DNA from 4 places in the Nocardiopsis sp. NPDC055879 genome. Region 2 is predicted to be linked to each of the others. Evidence: riboswitches for the same ligand, from Rfam matches in the RefSeq annotation. Region 2 holds a riboswitch; each other region holds the start of a gene.
What was found. A riboswitch is a leader RNA that binds a small molecule or an ion and turns the genes downstream of it on or off. The one in region 2 is predicted to bind thiamine pyrophosphate.
Positions count from the first base shown of each region.

Region 1: linked by a shared signal. The riboswitch ahead of thiD (bifunctional hydroxymethylpyrimidine kinase/phosphomethylpyrimidine kinase) and the one ahead of ACWGKS_RS03355 (ECF transporter S component) in region 2 are both predicted to bind thiamine pyrophosphate.
Region 3: linked by a shared signal. The riboswitch ahead of thiO (glycine oxidase ThiO) and the one ahead of ACWGKS_RS03355 (ECF transporter S component) in region 2 are both predicted to bind thiamine pyrophosphate.
Region 4: linked by a shared signal. The riboswitch ahead of ACWGKS_RS24015 (3-oxoacyl-ACP reductase) and the one ahead of ACWGKS_RS03355 (ECF transporter S component) in region 2 are both predicted to bind thiamine pyrophosphate.

Region 1 is NZ_JBSHCT010000001.1:184,441-188,646, reverse strand. Features, by position in the region: gene ACWGKS_RS00785 (acyl-CoA synthetase) at 1-403, shown strand, start outside; gene ACWGKS_RS00780 (DUF368 domain-containing protein) at 797-1,723, shown strand; TPP riboswitch at 1,791-1,889, shown strand; gene thiD (bifunctional hydroxymethylpyrimidine kinase/phosphomethylpyrimidine kinase) at 1,878-2,681, shown strand; gene ACWGKS_RS00770 (alanine/glycine:cation symporter family protein) at 2,755-4,173, opposite strand.
Region 2 is NZ_JBSHCT010000002.1:254,674-258,879, forward strand. Features, by position in the region: gene ACWGKS_RS03350 (transglycosylase domain-containing protein) at 1-1,949, shown strand, start outside; TPP riboswitch at 2,025-2,132, shown strand; gene ACWGKS_RS03355 (ECF transporter S component) at 2,207-2,848, shown strand; gene ACWGKS_RS03360 (ABC transporter ATP-binding protein) at 2,851-4,206, shown strand, end outside.
Region 3 is NZ_JBSHCT010000009.1:31,328-35,533, reverse strand. Features, by position in the region: gene ACWGKS_RS12280 (thiazole synthase) at 287-1,084, opposite strand; gene thiS (sulfur carrier protein ThiS) at 1,088-1,300, opposite strand; gene thiO (glycine oxidase ThiO) at 1,327-2,529, opposite strand; TPP riboswitch at 2,527-2,638, opposite strand; gene ACWGKS_RS12265 (Rv2175c family DNA-binding protein) at 2,726-3,085, shown strand; gene thiE (thiamine phosphate synthase) at 3,166-3,828, shown strand; gene ACWGKS_RS12255 (SDR family oxidoreductase) at 3,947-4,206, opposite strand, start outside.
Region 4 is NZ_JBSHCT010000023.1:10,037-14,242, forward strand. Features, by position in the region: gene ACWGKS_RS24010 (LLM class flavin-dependent oxidoreductase) at 227-1,561, opposite strand; gene ACWGKS_RS24015 (3-oxoacyl-ACP reductase) at 1,561-2,343, opposite strand; TPP riboswitch at 2,394-2,496, opposite strand; gene ACWGKS_RS24020 (hypothetical protein) at 2,693-3,061, opposite strand; gene ACWGKS_RS24025 (class I SAM-dependent methyltransferase) at 3,058-4,206, opposite strand, start outside.

The DNA of each region.
Region 1 (4,206 bases), on a different contig from region 2:
ACGTTGGGCGTTGTCGGGCGACTACGGGACCCGGGCCACGGACGGTTCGATCGTCCTGTTGGGTCGGGGCAGCGTGGTCATCAACACCGCCGGGGAGAAGGTGTATCCCGAGGAGGTGGAGGCCGTGCTCAAGGCCCACCCGTCGGTGGACGACGTGATCGTGGTGCCCGCTCCGGACGAGAACCTCGGTCAGCGGGTCACGGCCCTGGTCTCGTTGGCCCCCGGCGGCAGCCCGGACGAGAAGGCGCTGCGCGCCCACTGCCGGGTTCGGTTGGCCGGGTTCAAGGTGCCCCGGACGGTGCACTTCGTGGACCGGGTCCGGCGCACCGCCGTGGGCAAACAGGACTACCGTTGGGCCGCTTCGGTGGCCGGGGAAGGTACCCCCAGCCCTCAATCGCGGTGACCCACGGGGGCTCCGGGAGGTCTCCTCATCCTCCCTCTGTGGTACCTCTCATTTCGGTCTCCGAGTCGGTACGCCACCAAGCAGCCGAAACGTGGTTTCGGCGTCCTTTCGATGCCTCCAGGACAGCTCCGGGACGCCTTCCGCCCTCGCCGACGGCACTAGAATGGCCACAGCCGGCCCGGGGCTCGCGGTCCCCCTCCCCCATCGTGTGGCCGGAGTGACGAACCTCGATGTTGGGCCCGGGACCGTACCATCGGCGGGTTCATCGAGGTCCGTGCCGACCCAAGCACCCCTTTGACCGTCCGGTCCACCGTGGATACGGGACCGGCGGCACCATCAGGACGGAGGACGGCGCCCCCTTCCCGGCTCCCCGGAAGACGCGCCCGAGCATTCATGGCCAACTCAGTAGGCTCCTACATCTTCAACGCGGTGCGCGGCGGGGCCGTGGGCACCTCCGAAGCACTTCCCGGTATCAGCGGCGGCACCGTCGCGCTCATCGTCGGCCTCTACGACCAGTTGATCGGTGGCGCGGGCCACATGGTCAGCGGGATCAAGCGCTACGTCACCGACGTGCCCCGTGGCCGCGGCAAGGACCGCGCCATGGAACAGTTCCGTCAGGTGGACTGGTCCGTCCTCGTCCCCGCCCTGATCGGCATGGCGGTGGCCCTGGTGGGAGCGTTGCTGCTCATCGCCCCGCTGGTGGAGGAGTACACCCAGTACGCATACGCGATCTTCTTCGGTCTGGTGCTCGCCTGTCTGTGGATCCCCTACACCGGCGCGGGCAAGTCATGGAAGGCCGGACACTACCTCCTGGCCCTGGTCTTCGCCGTACTGTCGTTCTTCCTGACCAGTCTCCCCGGCGCCAACCTGCCCCCGCACCCGGTGGTGGTCTTCCTCGTCGCCTCGGTAGCGATCTGCGCGCTGGTCCTGCCGGGCGTCTCCGGTTCCTTCATCCTGTTGGCCGTCGGTCTGTACACTCCGAGCAAGGACGCGTTGGAGAACCTCGACTTCGTCTACATCGGTGCCTTCGCCCTCGGCGCGCTCACCGGCCTGGCGCTCTTCGTCAAGGTCCTCCAGTACTTCCTGGAGAACTTCCACCACTTGACCCTGGTGGTCCTGACCGGCCTGATGGCGGGTTCGCTGCGTGCCCTGTGGCCCTGGCAGAGCGAGGACCGAGAGATCCTCGCTCCCACCGAGGTCCCGTTGACGGTCGCCCTGATGGTGGCCGGTTTCGCCATCATCGTGGTGTCCATCCTGTGGGAGCGCCGCAAGCGGCTCCAGCGTGAGGTCGAGGCCGGCCACGAGAGCGTCTCCGTCTGACCCTTAGAGTCGTACCCACAACCACATACCGAGTCGGGGTCGAGCGAGCGCTTCACCGCGCTTCGACCCCGACGGCGCGGGGTGCCGGGGAAACGACCCGGCTGAGAGCACACCCGTCGAACCTGCCCTAGTTCGTACTAGCGAAGGAACGCCGATGAGCGTGTACAACGTCGTGTCCATCGCCGGAAGCGACCCCAGTGGGGGCGCCGGCATCCAGGCGGACCTGAAATCGTTCTCCGCCCACGGGGTCTTCGGGATGAGCGTGGTGACGGCGTTGACCGCCCAGTCCACGCGCGGGGTCACCGGGGTTCACGGTGTCCCCGCTTCATTCGTCGTCGACCAGATGGAGACGCTGTTCGAGGACGCGACGGTCCACGCGGTCAAGGTGGGCATGCTGGGCACCGCCGAGGTCACCGAGGCCGTGGCCGCCGCGATCGACCGGCACGGGCTGTCGAACGTGGTGGTGGACCCGGTGATGGTCGCCAAGAGCGGCGACCGGTTGTTGGAGCGTTCGGCCATGGAGGCGCTGCGCGGTGAACTGCTGCCGCGCGCCGACCTCCTCACACCGAACCTGCCGGAGGCCGCCGACCTGCTCGACGAGGAGGAGGCCACGGACCTGGCCACGATGCGCTCCCAGGCCGAGAGGCTTTTGAAGCTGGGGCCGCGTCGGATCCTGCTCAAGGGCGGGCACCTGGCGGGGACCGACAGCGTCGACCTGCTGGTCGACGGGGAGTCCGCCCCGGTCGAGCTGAGCGCCACGCGCGTGGCGACCCGCAACACCCACGGCACCGGCTGCACCCTGTCCTCCGCGATCGCCGCGCTGATCCCCCAACGCCCGGACGTGGCCACCGCCGTGGCCGACGCCAAGACCTGGCTGACCGAGGCGCTGCGCCACGCCGACGAGATCGACGCCGGCGGCGGCCAGGGCCCCGTGCACCATTTCCACGCCTGGTGGTGATCACACGAAGGGGGGACCGGCCCGTGCGGACCGGTCCCCCCTTCATATTCTCCCCGTGGGGCGTGCGAGTCGGCTAGCGCTGGACGTCGTCCATCACCGCGTCCGGGTTACGCCAATCGGGGTGACCGAAGAACCTCTTGCTCTCCGCCACGATGACCGGGGACAGCAGGAGCAACCCCACCAGGTTCGGCAGCGCCATCAGGCCGTTGGCGATGTCGCTGAACAGCCAGACGGAGTCGAGGCTGGCGACCGAACCGATGAAGATGATGACGATGAAGATGAGTCGGTAGGGCAGGACCAGCTTGCGTCCGCCCAGGAACTCCACGCACCGCTCACCGTAGTAGGCCCAGCCGAGCAGGGTGCTGAAGGCGAAGACGGCCACGGAGGCCGCGACGACGTAGGCGCCCGCGGTACCGAAGGTGGGGCTGATGGCACCCAGCCCCTCGGTCATGGCCTGCGACGTCAGCAGCGAACCGTCCTCGGCCTCGTCTCCCTGCCACACACCGGTCACGATGATGACCAGGCAGGTCATGCTCACCACGATGATGGTGTCGATGAAGGTCTGGGTCATGGAGACCATGGCCTGACGGACCGGCTCCTTGGTCTTGGCCGCGGCGGCGGCGATACCACCGGTGCCCAGCCCGGACTCGTTGGAGAAGATGCCGCGGGCGAAGCCCATCTGGATGGCGAGCATGACACCGGCGCCCGCGAAACCGCCGACGGCGGAGGTCCCGGTGAAGGCGTCGGTGAACACCAGCTGGAAGGCGGGCAGGAGCGACTGCCAGTTGGCGATGAGCACGACGAGGCAGATGCCGACGTAACCGATGATCATGATCGGCACGAGGCCGGAGGCGACACGACCGATGCTCTTGATGCCACCGAGGATCACTCCGCCGGACAGGATCATCAGAGCGAGGCCGATGACCCACGGCTCCAGCGGGGTGACGCTGCTGACCTGTTGGGCCACGGTGTTGGCCTGGGTGCCGTTACCGATACCGAAGGCCGCGATGGCGCCGAAGACCGCGAAGGCGACACCGAGGAAGGTGCCGAGCCCACCCTTGATCCCGTACTTGAGGTAGTACATCGGGCCGCCGCTCTGCTCACCCTTGGCGTCGGTGCGGCGGTACTTCACCCCCAGGAGGGCCTCGCTGTACTTGGTGGCCATACCGAAGATGCCGATGAACCACATCCAGAACAGCGCGCCCGGGCCACCGACACCGATGGCCAGCGCGGCGCCCGCGATGTTACCGACGCCGACGGTGGCGGCGAGCGCGGTGCTCAGTGCCTGGTAGTGGGAGATGTCGCCCTCGACGGAGGAGTCCTCCTTGCGACGGACGAGGGCGAGCCAAAGGGCGTGCGGGAGCCTGAGCAGCTGAAGGAGGCGCAGCCGGATGGTGAGGAAGACACCGACACCCAACAACAACGGAATGAGGACGAAGGGTCCCCAGATGACGTCGCTGATGATGCCGGCCATCTCAAGGAGTTGGTCCACAGGGGATCTCCCTTTCGGTGAGTGCGTGGGGCC
Region 2 (4,206 bases):
TCATGTCCCTGCCGAACCACCTCGACGTTCCGTACCCGTCGTCGCGCGTCCTGCTCACCGACGACTCGGGGGAGCCCTTCGGCGAGGTCGCCCAACGCGAACGCGATGTCGTCGACCTCGACGAGATGAGCCCCTGGATGGGCACGGCCCTGATGGCGATCGAGGACGACCGTTTCTACGAGCACAACGGCCTCGATCTGCGCGGTGTCCTCCGCGCCGCCATCCGCACCGCCCAGGGGAACACACAGGGTGGTTCGACCATCACCCAGCAGTACGTCAAGAATCTCCTCATCGAGACCGCCGAAACCGAGGAAGAGGTCGACCAGGCCAGCGCCCGGACGATCACCCGCAAACTCACCGAGTTGCGCTACGCGATCGACATCGAGGACCGCTACACCAAGGACGAGATCCTGCAGGGCTACCTCAACCTGGCCTACTTCGGGGCCGGCGCGCACGGAGTCGAGGTCGCCGCCGAACGGTACTTCTCGACCTCCGCCGCCGAACTGGACCCCGGGCAGGCCGCGACACTGGCCGGTCTGGTTCGAGCGCCCTCGTACTACGACCCGATCAACAACCCCGATGAGACCAGGGAACGCCGCGATCTCGTGCTGGACCGGATGGTCGCCACCGGACACCTCGACGCCGAAGAGGCCGCCGCGCACAAGGAGAAGGGCCTGGGAGTGGACGCCACGCCGCGCGGGGGCAGCTGCGCCGAGAGCGAGTACCCGTTCTTCTGCGACTACACGATGCGCTGGCTCCTCGAATCCGACCTGCTGGGCGACACCAAGGCCGAGCGCGAACAGCGCATCTCCCGGGGCGGCTTCACCGTCCAGACCAGTCTGCTTCGAGCGGCGCAGGACTCCGCCCAAGAGGCCATCGACCGCCGGGTCCCGCACGAGGACTCCACCAAGTTCTCCGCCCAGGCCATGGTCGAGCCCGGTTCGGGCCGCGTGCGAGCCCTGGCCCAGAACCTGCGCTACGGGTTCGACGACGAAAAGGTCGGCACCACCTCGATCAACCTGGCCGTGGACCAGGCCGACGGCGGTTCCAGCGGATTCCAGGCCGGGTCGACTTTCAAGGCCTTCACCCTGGCCGCGGCCCTGGAGAAGGGCCTGGGGTACGGCACCAGCTTCAACTCGCCCAAGAGCATGTCGGTCGGCGGCATGGTCAACTGCGAGGGCGGCACCATGTCGTCCTGGAACGTCCGCAACGCCGGTGAGAGCGACGAGGGCGGCCACAACATGCTCAGCGGGACCAAGGGGTCGGTGAACACCTACTTCGCCCAGCTGCAGCGTCGGGTCGGCCTGTGCGAGACCTCCGAGACCGCCGAGGCGGTCGGGATACACCGCGCCGACGGTGGCGACCTCGGGGTGTGGAGCTCCTTCACCCTGGGCGACCAGGAGGTGTCCCCGCTGAACGTGGCCAACGCCTACGCGACCTTCGCCGCTCGTGGCACCCGCTGCGAGCCGCGCCCGGTCCGGGCGATCCGGGACGACGGCACCGGTGAACGGGTCACCGCCGACTCCCACTGCGAACGAGCGGTGAAGAAGCAGACCGCGGACGGGGTCAACCACCTGCTACAGCAGCCCTTCAAGGGCGGCACCGCCAATGGTCTGGACCTCGGGCGACCGGTCGCGGGCAAGACCGGCACCACCGACGGCGCGGCCTACGCCTGGTTCGCCGGGTACACCCCGAACCTCTCCTCGGCCGTGGTCGTCGGCGACGTGCGCGGCGGCGAGGCGAACCCGCTGCAGGGCGTGACCATCGGTGGCCGCTACTACGGCATCGTCTACGGGGGCAGCCTGCCCGGCCCGATCTGGCAGGAGAGCATGCGGGGCGGTACCGCCGAACTGGAGGCCGAGGACTTCGCGGGCTCGCCCGGGGCCTTCGGCAACCCGGACGCCGAGCCACCGAAGTCCAAGGACGACGAATCCGACACCGAGGCCTGACCTGCGATGGAGTCGGAAGAATCGGGCCGTGGGATGGAAACATCCCACGGCCCTCCTTGTTGACGCATAATGGAGGAGAACCGACAGGGGAGCGCGTGAGCGCTGAGAGTGCGGCATCGGACCGCAGACCCTTACACACCTGATCCGGGTCATGCCGGCGAAGGAAGTCGTGGAATCCGTCATCTCCGTGCCGCCGGCGCGGGAGACGCTCTCGGCCGCATTCCCCTCGTCGACCTCGACGAAGGGACCTCATTTCGATGGGTATCGACACCGGAGCCGGGCACGCCGGTACGAGTCGTGGACTTCTCGGCCGGATCAAGGACTGGATCCGCGCCGAGTTCGGGGCCTGGCGCACCGTGGACATCGTGGTGGCCGCCGTACTCGGCGCCGCGGTGGGGGTGGTGTTCTGGCTGTGGGGCGTGGTCTGGACGATCACCGGACCGCTGTTCGTGCTCTTCCCCCCGGCACAGGCGATCCTCTACGGGGTCTGGCTGCTTCCGGGAGTCCTCGGCGGGCTGATCATCCGACGGTCCGGCGCGGCCGTGCTCACCTCCATCACCGCGGCCTCGGTCTCCGCGCTGCTGGGCTCCCAATGGGGCGTCACGGTGGTCCTGGAGGGCGCCATGCAGGGGCTGCTGCCCGAGCTGGTCTTCCTGCTCTTCCTCTACCGCCGTTGGGGCATGGGCGTGGCCGCGCTGGCCGGTGCCCTCGCCGGGATCTCCCCGGCCATCCGTGACGCCGTCGTCTACTACGCCACCTGGCCGCTGTCGCACCAGCTCGTCTACGGCGGCCTGGTCCTGGTGAGCGGCGCGTTGATCGCGGGGGTCGGCGGACGCCTGCTCACCACCGCCCTGGCCCGGTCCGGGGCCTTGGCACCCTTCCCCTCGGCCAAGGGCTGACCATGGCCGGCACGAACGCGCGCGGCGCGCGTGTGGAACTCTCCGGCTGGGGATGGAAGCACGCGGGCCGCGCCGCCCACGCCCTGCGCGGCGTCGACCTGCTCATCGAACCCGGGGAGCGGGTCCTGTTGCTGGGCGCCTCCGGCGCGGGCAAGTCCACCCTGTTGCACGCCCTGGCCGGTCTCACCGGGCCCGACAGCGCCATCGGTGGCGACCAGGAGGGCCTGCTCCGGGTGGACGGCGAGCCCGCCTCCCGGGGGCGCGGCGGTGTGGGTCTGGTCGCGCAGGATCCCGAGGCCCAGCTGGTGATGGCGCGCGCCGGCGACGACGTGGCGTTCGGCCCGGAGAACCTGGGGGTGGCACCGGACGAGATCTGGTCGCGGGTCGAACGTGCCCTGGTCGAGGTCGGGTTCCCCTATGGGATCGGCCACTCCACCGGTGCCCTGTCCGGTGGGGAGAAGCAGCGCCTGGTCATCGCCGGGGCACTGGCCATGCGACCGCGTCTGCTGCTGTTGGACGAGCCCACCGCCAACCTCGATCCGGTCGGGGGCGCGCTGGTCCGGGACCTGTTGGCCCGCCTGCTCACCGAGAGCGAGGCGACCCTCGTTCTGGTCGAACACCGCGTCGCCGAGGTCATGGACCTGGTGGACCGTGTGGTGGTGGTCGAACCCGGCGGTGGCGTGATCGCCGACGGGGCGCCGGCGAAGGTCTTCGCCGAGCACGGGAGGTCCCTGGCCGAACAGGGGGTGTGGGTACCCGGAGAGGAACCCTCACCGGACCTACCCTCGGCCCCCGGGGGAGCGCCCATGTTGGCGGCGCGGGGTGTGACGGCGCGGACCCCCTTCCAACTGGGCGTGCGGGCGGCCGCCCCGCGCACCGTCCTCGAAGACGTGGACCTGACCGTGCCCGCGGGGGCCGTCACCGCGCTGACCGGGCCCAACGGAGCGGGCAAGTCCACCCTCCTGACCCTGCTGGCGGGCCTGACCAAACCGCACCGTGGTCGGGTGGTGCCGCGCGGGACCCTGGCGGAGATCGACCGGCGTCCACTGGTCCGCTGGCCGGCCCGACGGCTGGCCCGCCACGTGGGCACCGTCTTCCAGCACGCCGAGGACCAGTTCGTGACCACCGAGGTCCGCGACGAACTCCGGTTCGCCCCGCTGCGGGCCGGTCTGAGCGATACGGAGACCGAGGGCCGGGTCGGTGAACTCATGGAACGGCTGCGGCTGACCCATCTGGCGAACGTGCACCCGTACACGCTTTCGGGCGGGGAGAAACGCCGTCTGTCGGTGGCCACCGCGCTCAGTTCCGGCCCCCTGCACGCCCCCGACGTCCTGGCCCTGGACGAGCCCACCTTCGGC
Region 3 (4,206 bases), on a different contig from region 2:
ACACGATAGCGGAATCCGGAGTCGGTTCTGCCCCGCGGTTCATGGTCGCGGCGGCCCCGCACTGTGCGACACACGGGCCGTCCGTGTGCGCTCGGGGGGTGCGCGCGCCTGGGCTGTCTCGGTGGGTGCGGTGCCCTCTCACGGCACACACATTCCATCCAAGGTAGGGGACGACACCAAACCTTCGCTTGGCGCCGCACCGGCCGGCTCTTGACCGAGGGCCGCGGCGACCGCTCCGACCTGCCCGGACACGGACCTCGGACGGGCAGGTCGAGTGGTACTTCGCTCAGACCACGTCGGGACTGGAGGCAAGGGCGTGCCGCCGGATCGGGATGCGCCCGGCACGGCGGGCGTCCCTACCGGCCCGGACCGCGTCGCGCATGGCCCGCGCCATCAGGGCCGGGTCTTGGGCACGGGTCACGGCAGTGGCCAACAACACCGCGTCGCACCCCAGTTCCATGGCCAGGGCCGCGTCGCTGGCGGTACCGATGCCGGCGTCGACGATGACCGGCACGCCGGCCTGTTCGACGATCAGCTCCAGATTGTGCGGGTTGCGAATGCCCAGACCGGAGCCGATCGGAGCGGCCAGCGGCATGACGGCGGCGCAGCCGAGCTGCTCCAGACGCCGGGCCAGCACCGGGTCGTCGTTGGTGTAGGGCAACACCGTGAAACCGTCGTCCACGAGTGTCTCCGCGGCCTCCAACAGCTCCACCGGGTCGGGAAGCAGCGTGTGCTCGTCGGCGACGACCTCCAGCTTCACCCAGTCGGTCTCCAAGGCCTCGCGCCCCAGCCTGGCGGTGCGCACGGCCTCCACGGCGGTGAAGCAGCCCGCGGTGTTGGGCAGTGGACGGATGCCGTTGCGGGACAGGACGTCCCACACCGATCCCTGCGTGCCCGGGGCGACCCGGCGCATGGCCACGGTGGTCAGCTCCGTCCCCGAGGCCAGCAGGGCCTCCTCCAGCACCTCCAGGGAGGGCGCGCCGCCGGTTCCGGTGATGAGGCGGGAGCCGAAGGGGACGCCGGCGATGATCACGGGGTCTTCGACGGTGTCGACATCGGGGCGGGTGTCGAGGATGTCGGTCATGGTTCAGCCTCCCTGTACGGCGGTCAGGACGTCCACGCGGTCGCCCGGCGTCAGGTCCGTGCCGGCCCACGCGGTGCGCCGCACCACCTCGTCGTTGATCGCCACCGCGATCCCGCCGGGGATCGCCCCGTCGCCGGCCGAGGTGAGGTCGCGTACGACCGCCTCGACCGTGGTGGCCGTGCTCTGGCGACTCTCGCCGTTGATGATCAGTTCCACAGTCACTCCCACGTCGTCGGTTCGTCTCACGCGCCGCCATCGGACAGCGGCCGGTCGGCGGCGAATCCATGCGCGTATTCGGGCAGGGCCCCGGTCGTGAGCGCCCGCACCATGACCTCTCCGGTCACGGGGGCCAACAGCACCCCGTGCCGGAAGTGGCCCACGGCCAGGTGCAGTCCCGGCACCCGGGTGGGGCCCAGCAGGGGTCGGTTGTCGGGGGACCCGGGGCGCAGGCCCACGCAGGTCTCGGTGACCTCCAGCTCGGTGACCCCGGGAACGAGTTCGCGCGCGTCCCGCAGCACCTGCCAGAGCCCGCCCGCGGTCAGGGCGGTGTCGTACCCCAGCTCCTCCTGGGTCGCGCCCACGATGACCTCGCCGTCGGCGCGGGGCACCAGGTAGACCGGGAAGCCGCGGACCAGGCCGCGCACCGTCCGCTCCACGAGCGGGGGCTCCCCCTCACGGACCCGGGCGCGCAACAACTGTCCCTTGACCGGCCGGATCGGAGGCAGCACCGGCGCGGGCAGGGTGATCCGGTCGCTCAGGCAACCCGCGGCGAGGACGACCTGGTGGGTCGGCAGAACGGTGCCGTCGGCCAGGTGCACTCCCAACCGGGCCCCGTCGGGACCGGGGGAGGAGACCTCGGTCACGGCCCCGGCCACCTCGCGCGCGCCCGCGCGTTCGGCGGCCCGGGCCAGGGCCGGAAGTAGACGGCGGGGGTCGACGGAGTGATCCTCTGGGGCCAGGACCCCGCCCCGCACCGAAGGGGCCAGGTGGGGTTCCAACCGGCGGCACTCTCGACTGTTCAACCGCTCGGTGGCGATGCCCAGACGTCGTTGCAGGTCGTGGAGTTCATCGAGGACGGCCAGGTCGTCCCGGTCGAAGGCGACCAGGAGCGTTCCGGTGCGGTGGTGGCCCACCGACATGGCGGAGTCCGCCTCCACCTCGGCGACGAAGGAGTCGTACATCCGCGCGGAGCGGACGCCGAGTCCCATGAGTTCCTCCTCACCGAAGATCGCCTCGGTGGCGGGCGTGAGCATGCCCGCCGCGACGGCGGAGGAGGAACGCGCGTCGGCGGGTTCGGTGACGGGATCGGGCTCGACCAGGGTGACGTCCAGACCGTGTCGGGCCGCCCGCCAGGCGACCACCCTCCCGATGACGCCGCCACCGACGACGACCACACCATCGGTGTCGGAACCGGTCCTGTAGCGGGAATCCTCGAAGTCGCGCATGGTGCGCGCTCCCCTCCCTTCGCCGGCATGATCCGGATCAGGTTCGTGCGGTCGGAGACTGCTCGGTCTCCCTCTCAGCCGGGTCCACCCGGCTCCCGCGGGACATGTCTGTTCGCTCCCCGCCATCCTAGGCCAGGTGACCCCGCACGGGTTCGGGCGGTCCTCGGTGGCCGGTGGGGTGTGGCAGATTGGGAGGGTGACACACAAAGACCTCGACATCGACGAACTGGTCGGCGACTGGCTGACCCTGCGCGAGGCGGCCGAGCCGCTGGGCGTCAGCCCGAACCGGATCAAGACGTTCATCCGCGAGAACCGCCTCATGGGCGTGGTTCGCAAGGGAGAACTCTCCATCCCCGCCGCCTTCCTGGACGGTGACGACCTCGTCAAGGGGCTGCCCGGCACCATCGTGCTGCTCTCCGACGCGGGTTTCTCCACCGAGGAGGCTCTGCGCTGGCTCTTCACACCGGACGACACCCTTCCGGGGACCCCGATCCAGGCCATGCGCGAGAACCGGGGCACCGAGGTGCGTCGCCGCGCCCAGGCCATGGCCTTCTGAGTGATCGCCGTTCGCTCCATGGGGCGCACCGGGGGGTGCGCCCTTGGGTCTCTCGACGACCAGGGCCTAATGTGTCGGGTGTGAGGACCAACCACGGAACCAGCCTGCGCGAGCGCCTGGACGCATCCCTTCTGTACCTGTGCACCGACGCCCGTACCGAGCGCGGTGACCTCGCCGAGTTCACGGACGCGGCCCTGGCCGGAGGGGTGGACATCGTCCAGCTCCGGGACAAGGGGCTGGAGGCCCGCGAGGAACTCGCCGCGCTGGAGGTCATGCGCGAGGCGTGCGAACGCCACGGCGCGCTGCTCGCCGTCAACGACCGCGCCGACATCGCCCGCGCGGTGCGCGCCGACGTTCTGCATCTGGGACAGCGCGATCTGCCCGTGTCCATGGCCAGGGACATCATCGGCGCGGACCCCGTCATCGGGCGATCCAACAACGACGTCGAGGCCGCCATGGCCTCCGCCGAGGAAGCCGGCAGCGACTACTTCTGCGTCGGACCGACCTGGGCCACCCCCACCAAGCCGGGACGCCCTGCCGCCGGCCCGGCCCTGGTGGAGAAGGCCGCCGCACTGGGGACCGAACGACCCTGGTTCGCCATCGGCGGCATCGACCTGACCACCATCGACGAGGTGCTCGACGCCGGCGCCTCGCGTGTCGTCGTGGTGCGCGCCATCACCGAGGCGGAGGACCCCCGTGCCGCGGCGGTCGCCCTCAAGGAACGGCTCACCGCGCGGGCCTGAACCGAGGCGACGCCTCACCGGACCCGGTGACGGGGAACCTCCCGGGGATCAGCACCTCGGGTCCGCCGAACTCGACCGCGCACTCCGCACGGCGGTGGTCGGGAAGAGACCGCCGATGTCAGACCGCGACGTGCGCCAACGCGCTCGGATGACGGCGCAGGAAACCCTCGATGGATTGCGCCGGGTGCCCGGTCAGGCTCGGCACGGTATCGGCCACCACGTCCATCTCCCCGTTCGCGATCGCCGCGTACGACGACGCCCACCCCTCGACCTCCCACTCCGCGGCTCCGGTGCGCCGGCGTGACTCCAGCGCCTCCTCCCAGTTCTGGGGCACGTAGTGGATGGTGCGGCCGGTGAGCCTGCCCAGCTTCTCCACCG
Region 4 (4,206 bases), on a different contig from region 2:
GGTCCCCTTTTCCGGAAAGCCCACCTTCTCCAACAGGGTGACGTGCTCGGCACCCAAGGTTCGGAGCAAGGCGGTCACATCCGAACGAGGCTCCCGACACGGGGGTCTGCCGGCGCTCAGCAGCCCTGAGACGATTGCTGCCGCGCGCCTCTCCTATGGCAGGGAGGTCCGGACAGGTCGAGGACGGCTCCTCAGGCCTCCCACCTCCCTGACCTCCCTCCCGTATTCAGTGCGGTGACGGCGGCCGTTCCAGACCCAAATGGCCCCGAAGCGTGTCCGCCTCGTACTCGCGACGGAACAGCCCTCGCTGTTGCAGGACGGGAACCACATGGTCCACGAAGTCCTCGATCCCGCCCGGCAACGACGGCGGCATGAGGTTGAACCCGTCCGCGCCACCGTTCTCGTACCACCGGGTCATCCGATCGGCGATCTGCTCGGGCGTTCCGACCATGGTGCAGTGTCCGCCGCCGGCGGCCAGACGGCCCAGCAGTTGCCGCACCGTGGGCCGTTCGGAGTCGATGATGCGCAAGATGGTCTCGTAGCGTCCCTTGGGACCGGTGAACTCCTCCAGTGGCGGCAGCTCGGGAACCGGCGCGTCCAGCTCCCAATCGGAACAGTCCTGTTCGGTGAACAGCCCCAGCTGCTGCAATGACTCCTCGGTCGGCAGCAGTTCGTCCAGTTCACGTTGCTTGTCTTGGGCCTCCCGTTCGGTGGAACCGACGTAGGTGACCAGTCCGGGCATGATGGCGACGGACCCGGGGTCGCGGCCCGCCCGACGGATCCGCGCCTTGACGTCGCCGTAGTAGTCCTGGGCGCTGGGCAGGTCATAGGCCACGGAGTAGATGGCCTCGGCGCGGCGGGCCGCCAGCGTGCGTCCCTGTTCCGACGAACCCGCTTGGAACAGCACCGGGTTGCCCTGTACCGGGCGCGGCACGTTCAACGGACCGTCGACCTGGAAGTGCTCTCCCCGGTGGCCGATGGGGCGCACCAGGTCCGGGTCCGCGAAGACCCCCTCCCGGTCGTAGTGGAAGGCCTCGTCGCTCCAGGAGTCCCACAGCCCCAGCACCACCTCCACGAACTCCTCGGCTCGCGCGTAGCGCTCCTGGTGCGCGGGCATCCGCTCGTATCCGTGGTTACGGGCCTCGGTGTCGAACATGGACGTCACCACGTTCCAGCCCACTCGGCCTCCGCTGATGTGGTCCAGGGAGGCCAGCAGGCGTGCCGCGTGGAAAGGCGTGTAGAACGTGCTGGAGACGGTGCTGACCAGACCGATGTGCCGGGTGGCCCGGCTCATGGCCGCCAGAGCGGTCAACGGTTCGAGGAACCACCACGGGCCACCGGCGACGTCGCCCGTGGCGTGGCCGTCGGCGAAGAACACCGCGTCCAAGCGGCCGCGTTCGGCGGTGCGGGCCAGTTCTTCGAAGTAGGTGATGTCACCGATCCGTTCGGCCGGCGAGTCGGGGTGACGCCAGGCGGCCTTGTGGTGGCCACAGCCGAAGATGAACAGGTTGAGGTGCATCCGGCGATCGGGGGCCTGGTCAGGCGCGGAAGCGGCGGTCATCAGTTCATCACCAGCCCGCCGTCGACGACGAGGTTTTGACCGGTGACCGCGCGCGCCCAGGGAGAGGCGAAGTACAGGGCCGCGTCGGCGAACTCGGCCGGTGTGGTGACCCGGCGCAGCGGTGTGGAGGAGGCGATCATGTCGAAGACGCTCTCGGGGGTGGCGGAGCTGGCGTCGGTGGTGCGCAGCAGACCACCGGAGACCATGTTGACGGTGATGCCGTCGGGTCCCAGGTCGTGGGCGAGCGTGCGGGTCAGCGACAGCAGCGCCGCCTTGGCCGCTGTGTAGTCGTGGTAGGGGACGACCGGGTGCTGGAACAGGTTGGTGCCCACGTTGATGACCCGGCCGAACCCTTGGCCGCGCATGGAGGCCAGGGCCGCCTGGACGGTGTTCAGTGCGCCGTGGACGGTACCGCTGAACTGCTGGTCGAGGTGTTGTGGGGTGAGCGTGTCGGCGTGGGGTCGTGCGTCGCCGTTGAAGGAGAAGTCGGCGAGCGCGTTGTTGACGACGGTGGAGACGGAGGAGCCGAAATGGCCCTCTGCGGTCTGGACCATCGAGGCGACCTGTTCGGGGTCGCGTACGTCCGCTCGCACGGCCAGGGCGCGGTCGGGGTGGGTGGCGGCGAGCTCGCGAGCCGCTTCTGCGCTGTGGAGGTAGTTGATCACCACTCGGGCGCCTTGCCCCAGGAAGGCCTGGACCAGCCGGGACCCGAGCCCTCGGGCCCCGCCGGTGACGACGACCGTCTGTTGGTCGATGGGGAGTGCGGTGCGGGAAGAACTCATCGGTGGCCTTTCTGGCATGGGCGAAGGCGTCCCTTCGGCCACCGATACCACCGGCCATGTACGGACATCCCTTCGCCGGTATGACCCGGATCAGGTTCGACGGGTGTCATCTCAGCCCTGATCAGTGGATTCAGGGCACCCCGTGTCACTGCCGATCAAGGTAGCCCATAGGCACCCTCTCGGGCCACCGGCCGGTGCCGCGCTCGCCTCCCGCTCGGCGATCGCACCTTCGGGGAGCCGGCCGGTTGGTGCCCCTCCACGTCGACGGGCAAGGGAATGCTCCCGAGCACACGTCGACGCCCGGGTGGGGTGGTCCGGGCCCAGACTTCCGCTGCGGTCTCCAGGGCTTCTATTGGATCGCCACGTCCGTCAGACCATCGAAGGCGTCCAGGACCAACTCCTTGGTTCGGTAGGTTCCGAACCTGGCGATCTCGTTGTTCTTCAGGCCGCCCTTGGCCGTCTGGAAGGTCTCCAAGACATAGTCCACCTCCTGCCGGTCGAGCCCGTAGAGGCGGAAGCAGTAGGCGTCCAGTTCGGCGCGGATGGTCGCACGGCGTTCTTCGTCCCACGGGAAGGGTGGGCCTTCGTGGCCGAGGTCCCTGGCCAGAGGTTCCATGTCATGGGTGGTGTAGATGAGTTCGAGGACGCGAGGCACCAGGAAGCCGAGATGGGGTTCCAGCTGCTCGGGTGTGGGCACGGGAAGCTGTTTCCAGGTCATGAGGGACATGTGCGCGCCGTTGATCTTCTGGCGGCCGACGAAGTCGAAGACCAGGCAACTCTGAACGGCGCACAAGGCCGCGACCAGGTGCGGTCTCCGTTGCACGAACATGAGCGGGAAGGTGTGGCCGACGGCCACACGTGGCAGGAAGGCGGGAATCCCGGTTCGCTCATCATTCGATCGACAGATGTCACGCCAACCGTAGAGCCATTCTCTGTTCCACCCGACCTCCGACAGTCGCGTGGCCAGACCCGGTCTGGAACCATCCTCTCCGGGAACCCAGTAGCGCGGCATCGGCGCGTAAGCGGGGGCCCCTTCTCGATCTGGGCCGGTTGTCGCGGAGCTCCGGCCGTGGTGAAGCCATTCCACCGATGGTCGAAGTGGTGAGCCATCTTCGCTTCGTAGAGTGGCATCATTCGACGGCTTTCGCGCTCGAAGACGTTACCCCGTAGCTCCCACCCTTCCTTCTCCAGGCCCATCATGTCGCGGAAGAGACCGGAGTCATCGGTCATGTCAAACAGACGTTTGAACCTGATCGCCCATGGATTTCCGTCCCGTTGTCCCTCTTTCCAGAGCACCGGGATTCGACGGTAGATAGAGAGGGTGAGATCGGCGTCACGCCTGGACTGAAATAGGGGGATCGAACCCGTGTTGGGGCTGAGCAGGGCGATCTCGTCAGCGGTGAGTTCGAAGCTCCTACTTCCGTCGTCGAGATGGGCCGGCTCATGTAGGAAGAAGGCGTAGTCGGCCACAGGAACGGGGGCTTTGTCCCCGTGCAACGACAGCAAACTGAATCTCTGCCGTGCGTCGACCCCGGGGAACAGCTGCTTCAGATTCTCGAAGTCGTACAGGGAAGCGATCGACCGGTCACGGGTCAGGCTCGCGAAGAGTTCCTGGGCTCCGGCCCCGGTGGCGATGGACGTAGGGACGATCGCACCGATCCGGCCCTCGGGCTTGACGAGTGCGGTGAACAGCTCCACGAAGAGATGATCCACCTGAAGGGTGTTCACCCCTTTGACCGTGAGCCCCTTGGCACACGCGGGAAACCCCTCCGAACGCCCGGCGAAGTGCAGGGTGGATTTCACCTGACGGCGCGCCGACCGGTATCGCTCCGCTTCTTCGGGGTGGTCGCGCTGCCACTGTCC